One region of the Gracilibacillus salinarum genome, then DNA from elsewhere that is predicted to be linked to it. Evidence: riboswitches for the same ligand, from Rfam matches in the RefSeq annotation. Region 1 holds a riboswitch; the other holds the start of a gene.
What was found. Region 1 has a riboswitch for S-adenosylmethionine ahead of MUN87_RS21715 (PLP-dependent aspartate aminotransferase family protein). Riboswitches for the same ligand answer to the same signal wherever they lie in the genome.
Positions count from the first base shown of each region.

Region 2: it holds a riboswitch for S-adenosylmethionine, as region 1 does, so the genes downstream of both, MUN87_RS08130 (methionine ABC transporter ATP-binding protein) here and MUN87_RS21715 (PLP-dependent aspartate aminotransferase family protein) in region 1, are expected to answer to the same signal.

Region 1 is NZ_CP095071.1:4,680,583-4,684,786, reverse strand. It holds gene MUN87_RS21720 (aliphatic sulfonate ABC transporter substrate-binding protein) at 1-502, opposite strand, end outside; gene MUN87_RS21715 (PLP-dependent aspartate aminotransferase family protein) at 527-2,323, opposite strand; SAM riboswitch class I at 2,425-2,530, opposite strand; SAM riboswitch class I at 2,604-2,720, opposite strand; gene MUN87_RS21710 (hypothetical protein) at 2,902-3,081, shown strand; gene clpP (ATP-dependent Clp endopeptidase proteolytic subunit ClpP) at 3,888-4,204, opposite strand, start outside.
Region 2 is NZ_CP095071.1:1,727,155-1,731,358, reverse strand. It holds gene uvsE (UV DNA damage repair endonuclease UvsE) at 1-590, opposite strand, end outside; gene MUN87_RS08135 (MBL fold metallo-hydrolase) at 702-1,364, shown strand; SAM riboswitch class I at 1,455-1,577, shown strand; gene MUN87_RS08130 (methionine ABC transporter ATP-binding protein) at 1,687-2,715, shown strand; gene MUN87_RS08125 (methionine ABC transporter permease) at 2,705-3,367, shown strand; gene MUN87_RS08120 (MetQ/NlpA family ABC transporter substrate-binding protein) at 3,377-4,204, shown strand, end outside.

The DNA.
Region 1 (4,204 bases):
CGGTCATCCCAACGGAATCTAAAGCTCTTACCAGAAATATATATGGATCCGTTCCAAGCGTTGCTGCTACTTTTTTGCCTTTTAAATCTTCAATCGTTTCTATTCCCGATCCTTCTTTAGTCACTAATGCCGTCCACTCCGGTTGAGAATATACGTAGACATTCTCCAGCGGTACACCATTTGATTCTGCTATAAGTGCTGCTGCACCTGCTGTCGAGCCAAAGTCAACACTATCACTATTCAAAAATTCAATCGCTTTGTTACTCCCTTGACTTAATGTCCAGGATACATCAATATCTTCCTCAGCAAATGCTTCCTCTGCCCAGCCAAATTTCTTTAACACCAAACTGGTTGGCGAATAGTAAGCATAGTCCAATCTGATTTCAGACGGTTTTGTTTCAGCTTCACTGCTGGATGAACATCCAACAGCGAAGAAAACAATAATTCCGAAAACGGCAATCGCAAGAAAACTTCTGAAATCAATTAGTGGTGCTTTACTCATGATTTTGCCCCCTTATTTTCTTGTTTAAATTTCACATGCATAAGTCGAAATGGTACCTCTTAAACGTTGTGCTTCTTTATACGTACAACGGTTATGGACAACTTGCAGACCACCTTCTAAAGCTACTTGTTCTGCTTTCGGTGATACTACACCTTCTTGCAGCCAGAATACTTTTGGATTCACTTCGATTGCTTCTTTGGCAATTTCGATAGCTGCATCAGGACTGCGGAACACTTGCACAATATCGATATCCACTGGAACACTCTTAAGATCAGGATAGGCTTTTTCACCTAGAATCTCTGTTTCTCTCGGGTTTACCGGTATAATTTTATAGCCTAGACGTTGCATTTTTCTAGCAAGACGATAGCTAGGTCGTGCTTCTTTTCCACTTAATCCAACGATTGCTAGTGTTTTTTGACGAGTTTGCTCTTCACCATTTTCCTGATAACGTTCATATGGTGAATTCAATGCCCATTTAATGATACCTTCGTCATTAACAACAATTTGTTTTTCTTTTTCCGTTCCGATTCCCGTTGCTTTTACTAGGGCTTGATCTAAGTCGTTTTGAATATCACGGATCGATTCAATACCAACAGATAAACGCACTAATTCTTCGGATACACCTGTTTTATCCAGTTCTTCTTTTGTTAATTGCTGATGTGTAGTCGATGCCGGGTGAATAATTAAGGATTTAGCATCCCCTACGTTTGCTACATGTGACCATAGCGCTACATTGTTAATCAAGTCGCGTCCAGCGTCACGTCCTCCTTTAATTCCGAAGACGATAATCGACCCAAAGCCGTTATTCAGAATACGCGTTGCCAGTTCATGAGACGGATGGTTTTCCAAGCCTGGATATCTCACCCATTCTACCGCTTCATGCTGGTGTAAATATTCCGCTAATTCCTGGGCATTACGATTATGTCGTTCCACTCTTAAGTGAAGTGTTTCAAGCCCTTGCAATAGCTGGAAGGCATTGAATGGACTTAAAGCAGCACCAAAATCTCTTAACAGCTGGACGCGAACCTTCGTTATAAAGGCTAATGTACCAAAGTCAACCGCATAACGGATACCGTTGTAACTTGGATCTGGTTCTGTAAACGCTGGATATTTTTCTGAATTCCAGTTAAATCTTCCTCCGTCGACAATTACACCACCAATGGAAGTACCATGACCCCCGATCCATTTTGTTGCAGAATGAACGACAATGTCCGCTCCTAATGTAATCGGCTTACAACCAAATGGGGTTGCGAAGGTGTTATCAATTATTAAAGGAATTCCCGCATCATGAGCAATATCTGATACCCTTTCTATATCTAACACTTGTAAACCAGGATTCCCAATAATCTCACCGTAAACAGCTTTCGTATTTTCGTTAATCGCTGCTTTAAAGTTCTCTGGATCGGTTGGATCGACGAATTTTACGTTAATACCGTATCTTGGCAACGTTATATTAAACAAATTATACGTACCACCATATAAGTTCACACCTGCTACAATTTCATCACCTGCACTAGCAAGATTCAAAATCGAAAGCGTGATGGCAGACATCCCGGATGACGTGGCAACAGCTGCAACTCCATCTTCCAACAGCGCCATTCTCTTTTCAAAAACGTCTACAGTTGGATTACCAATTCGGGAATAAATATTTCCAGGCTCATCCAGTGCAAATAACCGTTCCGCATGCTCTGTATCATGGAACACGTAAGAAGTAGATTGATAGATCGGCACTGCTCTTGATCCTGTTGTTGGATCTGGTGCCTGCCCGCCGTGTAAATGAATAGTTTCTGGATCATACGTTGAATGCTTGTAATTTGGCATGTTTATTTCCTCCCCAAGTTTTCAAAAAATTTAATCTTTTCTAATTATTAAAAAGCCTTCTTCATAAGAAGAAGGCTTTTATTAGCTATGCAGAAGTCTTCCTCTTATCTGTCAGGATAATACCTGCAGGAATTAGCACCTTTTAAGCATTTGCTTAATGGTTGCCGGGCATCATCGGGCCAGTCCCTCCGCCTCTCTGGATAAGAGTTTACCTATTTAGTTGTAATCATTAAAAAAATCTCGCTATTTGAGATAGAGAGACTTAACTAATGGCTTCGCTCTCTTATCTCTCCAAGCTTAAACGCTCAGTGGAATTGGCACCTGTATTAAGTGAACAGACACTTAATGGTTGCCGAGGCATCAAAGGGCCATGTCCCTCCACCTCTCTGGATAAGAATCTATTCAATTCCGAGTTGTTTACTTATGTTTATCATTTGTTAGATATACTTTAGCATGTTCTGAAAATGGTGTCAACAAATATTTTGAATATTATTAATTACCATAAAATGCCTGTGCGTCAAGGGGTTGCACCTTTTGACGCCGCTCGAAATACGATGTAACAGAAAAGGGTGACGGACATGGAGACGAAAGTAGATATACTTGCAGAAGCACTCCCGCTTTTAGATATCATCACGATGCTGCTGGTAGGTGAAGATCTTGTTACAGGACTGGTTTACGTACTAGTGATCAAGTGCGTTACAAAAGATGAATTAGTGAAAGTTTCTTTTATATTATTAATTATTGTGTTGAATGGCTGATGGTTACAGCTTGTCCGTTTGAAGCAATTTGGCTTGCTTAACATGGAAAAATAAAACCGGATAATTACAGCCAATCTTAATACAAATACCTGTAATACGGATTATGCAAAGTAAAACTCTCTAACATTGTAGTGATTTTGATAGATTTCATCTGCTTAGCAAAGCTCCGGAAATAGGCTCCGCGTCCTGTGGGCACGGCTTCAGCTAGGCTACTACCTGTAATACTTCTTTGCTGCCTTGTACCGAGGAAGCTCACTTCGAAGCAATACTTGCAGACACAGGCACAAATGAAGTGGATCTTCAGCTCGTGCTGATTCCACGGGAGTCTCCGCCTATTTCCTACGCTTAAGGAAGTGCTACAACGTATATAACAGCTAAAAGCAGTGATTCTAAGCATTATGTTATTAAATGCTGATATTTATGGATGCAATCAATATGCTAACTGATCCAAAGATTGTTGAGTAACTACGCTAGCGTAGGCCAACCAGGTAGGCGTTGAAGATCCACAACGTCTGCACCTGTGTCTACTAGTAATGTTTCGAAGTAGGCTTCCTCGGTGCAAGGCAGCAAAGAAGTAAATCAAGTAGTGGTCTAGCTCCATCCGTGCCTGCAGGACGCGAAGTGGTTGGTAGAAGGAATCCTGGCACATGTATCATTTCGAAATTATCAGCAAGCATAAAGCAGCTATACATAATCCGTATTATAAGAACTTGTATATTATTTTCTCAGTTTTAAGCCAAATTTTCTTTTAACATGTAAATAAAAAAAGTGGCGAGTTAAAACTTCGCCACTTTTTCTAGATTAACTTAATTTAAATCAGATGGTTTATGCTCCATTACTTTATCGATTAAACCATATTCTTTTGCACGTTCAGCTGTCATGAAATTATCACGATCTGTATCTTTTTCGATTACCTCTAGTGGTTGACCAGTGCGTTCCGCAAGAATTTGGTTTAGTTTTTTACGCATCTCGATAATACGATTTGCATGGATCTGAATATCAGACGCTTGACCTTGTGTGCCGCCAAGTGGCTGGTGAATCATAACTTCACTGTTAGGCAGTGCAAAACGTTTACCAGGCTCACCTGCTGCAAGTAGGAAAGCACCCATAGATGCTGCCATAC
Region 2 (4,204 bases), 1.8 Mb from region 1:
AGCGTGAAGGAGGTATCATCATTTTCCAGCATCATCATTTGTTGTATCGTTCTCGGGACAAGCATCCAGTTGTCGATGAAGCGCTCCAGTGATCTCTCGGTTTCCTTATATTTACCGCCAACATGAATGACGCAGCGATGCTCAGGGTTGATGCCCATTCTTTTGAGCAACAAATAATGCATTCTCAGGGTCAGAATGGAATTTTTCAGTATCTCTTTTTTGATAGAATTTAACACGACAAAATGGTCCGGATGGAAGTCAATCCGCATGTGATGCTGCTTTACATAGTTACCGATTTCGATCAATTTCTTCCGTAATGGCTTCATATAATGCCAATCCAGCAGTTCCTGATGATTGGCTAGTGGGATAAGTCGTGAGGTCAGACGGTAAAAAAAGATGTCAGATGCTCGGTTATGCTTTAAAATTCGTAACGTGTTATGTAAATTATCGAGGGAGATTCGCTCTAATTTGCGAATGGCGGCTTCCCGATCTCTTATGGTTTCAAATTGCTTAAAAGTCATCGTTTGAGAAGGTGAGGCATTTTTTACATATTTACTCATGGCCACATAGCCTAGTCGGACGATTGTCATAGTTACCTCCTGGCATGCATAGTGTTACTGTTAGCTTTCCTTTATTTTCTTATATTTATGTAACCCTTTATGCCTTCAAACGTATCTATGGATGGGGAGTGGATGATGATGATGAAAATAACGAAGACTAATCAGCTGTATCAGCTAGCCTTTATGCCGAGATTTTTTCCGGTGAACTGTTATATTGTAGAGGAGGAACAATCCCTTACACTTGTTGATGCAGGATTACCTTTTTTCAAGAATGCGATTGTCAAAGCTGCGGCTGAAATCGGTAAGCCAATTGAAAAGATAGTCCTCACACATATTCATAGTGATCATATTGGAGCGTTGGCTGGATTGAAAGCCGATCTGCCGGAGGTGGATATTTTCGTACCTGCTGAAGATTTGAAAATGCTGAAGGGTGGGCTGAAAAAACAAATCAATCGTGTGCCATTTCAGCAAATTGAAGATGGTACTCAAATCGGTTCTTTGAAAGCGATCCTGTCACCTGGGCATTCACCGGGCAGTATGTCTTTTTTGAATGTGAACGATCATAGTCTGATAGCAGGGGATGCCTTCCAGACATTCGGCGGATTAGCTGTTTCCGGAGATGTCCGCTGGCAGTTTCCGTTTCCTGCCTGGGCTACATGGGATAAAAAAAAGGCGGTGGAAACAGCAGAGCGATTAGCGAATCTGCACCCTTCTGTGCTGGCGGTTGGTCATGGCGATTTGTTGTTTCATCCGGATAAGCAAATGAAGGCTGTTGTAGAACGTGCGCAACTAAGCTGGATGTAAGAGTTGCACAAATTGTCAGAATATGTTGACAAAAGGTAATGTGTGCTTTAAAATAACAACATTGCTATTTAAAAATTCATACTATTTTCATTCTTATCCAGAGAGGTGGAGGGACTGGCCCTGCGAAACCTCGGCAACGGGTTTTATTCTGTTTACGGAATAAAAAGAGCGTGCCAATTCCATCAAGTGAACCGTTCACTTGGAAGATAAGAGGAGTTTAATACATACTTATTGAATCTTCTCTTCTAAGAATGAAGGGAAGATTTTTTTGTTTTAAATTCATCTGAAGACACTACACAATACGGTAGAAAAGAGTGAGGCTATGATTGAGTTTCAGAACATCAGTAAGACGTACACAACGAACGACAGGAAAATAACTGCAGTGGATCAGGTTAACTTATCGATTGACCGGGGTGAAATTTTTGGCGTGATTGGTTTTAGTGGCGCTGGAAAAAGTACCTTGATACGCTGTGTCAACTTGTTGGAAAGGCCCGATATCGGTAAAGTCCTTGTTAATCACAACGATCTGTTAAGTCTATCAAAAAGTGAATTGATAGACGTGCGCCGAAAAATTGGCATGATTTTTCAACATTTTAATTTACTAGAATCGAAGACTGTCTTTCATAATGTTGGTTTTCCATTATCGTTAGCGGGAGTACCGCGGGCTAAAATCAAGCAAAAAGTAGAGGAATTACTAGCGTTTGTCGGATTAGCGGATAAAGCGGATCATTATCCGGAACAGCTGTCTGGCGGACAGAAGCAGCGTGTCGGCATTGCGAGGGCATTGGCTACTGACCCGGAGATATTGCTTTGTGATGAAGCGACCTCTGCATTGGACCCGCAGACAACGAGTTCGATTCTTGATTTATTGCGAAAAGTAAGAGATGAGTATCACATTACAATTTTAATGATTACCCATGAGATGCAAGTAATTAAAGAGATCTGTGATCGTGTAGCAGTCATGGAAGAAGGCAGGGTCATCGAGGAAGGTTCGATCTTTGATGTCTTTTCTAATCCACAGCAGCAAACGACGAAGAATTTTGTCAAAACGGTTATGAACGACGAGCTGCCGCAATCGGTGATGGACAAGGTGACGCATTCACAAGGCAATAGCGCCATCTATCGGTTAACTTTTGAAAATGATTCGACGGAAATGCCGCTTATCTCAGAAGTTGCCAAGCGATATGATGTGCACACCAATATTTTGTTCGGGCAGATCGTGGAGCTGCAAGGCCGTCCATTCGGTAATTTGGTCGTCGAATTGCGAGGAAAGTCCAGTGACATCCAACAGGCATATCAGTTTATCAACAGCAGAGTAAGAGTAGAGGAGGTTACAGCAGATGGACATTAAGTTAATGGATTTTTGGCCAAGAATTTTGGACGCGACCCTGCAAACACTGCAAATGGTAGGATTCTCGCTGGCATTTTCTTTAATTTTAGGACTACCACTGGGGATTATTCTAGTGATCACAAGACCAGGTAATTTATATGGTAATAAGCCATTTTTTAATGTGCTGAATGGCATAATTAATTTCTTGCGATCGATTCCTTTTATTATTTTGCTTGTTGCTATCATACCGTTTACTAGATTGCTGATTGGGACGACGATTGGTACAGCGGCAGCAATTGTGCCGTTAGTCGTTTTTGCAGCACCATATATTGCAAGATTAGTAGAGAGCAGTCTGCTGGAAGTATCACCTGGCATGATTGAGGCAGCAGAAGCGATGGGTGCGAAGCCTTGGCAAATTATTTTTCGCGTCATGGTTCCAGAAGCATTCAGTTCTTTAATTTTGAATATTACGATTGCGACGATCGGGATCGTTGGTGCATCGGCGATGGCTGGTTTTGTCGGCGGTGGTGGACTGGGCGATTTAGCGATAGCATACGGTTACCAGCGTTTTGAAACAGATATTATGATTGTGACGGTTTTACTGCTCGTATTAATCGTACAGCTGATTCAATCACTAGGAAATACATTATCCAAAACATCACGAAGAAGGTAGGTTTTTTCATTGAAAAAGAAATTATTGGTCTTATTAATTTTAATTGCAGGAATTCTGGCAGGCTGTGGCAGTGACGATTCAGCGAGTGCCGGGGACAGTGAAAGTGAAGAAGTAACATTGAAAATCGGTTTGAACGGTTCGGGTGTTCCGATCTGGGAATTTGTGAAAGAGAAAGCTGCGGAAGAAGGCATTAACCTCGAGCTTGTAGAATTCTCCGACTATGTTCGTCCTAATATGGCTTTAGCAGATGGCGATATTGATTTAAATGCTTTTCAGACGGTATCTTATTTTGATTCTTTTATTGAAGAAAGAAATCTTGATTTAGCACCAATTGCAACGACAATAATCGCACCAATGGGTTTTTATTCTGAAAAAATTGAAGATATAAGTGAAGTTCCAGACGGCGCTAAAATTGCACTGCCACAGGAAGCCACTAATATGGGGCGTGCGTTACTTTTAGCTGAGAAAGCTGGTTTGATTACATTAGAAGAAGGATTTGACGGAAATGGCGATCTGTCTGCTATCGTTGAAAATCCAAAAAATCTTGAATTTGTACCAATGGTTGCGGCACAGACACCGCGTGTATTGCCTGATGTTACGGCATCAATCATTAATAACGGGGTAGCTGTGGAAGCAGGCTTCGTACCAGTGGAAGATGCGATTTTTATTGAAGATGATACAGCGACACCTTACATCAACATCATCGCTGCACGTTCAGATGAGGTAGATAAAGAGGTCTTTCAGAAGTTAGTAGAGATTTATCAAACGGAAGAAGTGGCAGCACATATTGAAGAGGTATTTAATGATTCATTAATTCCTACATTTGTGCCGTTGGAT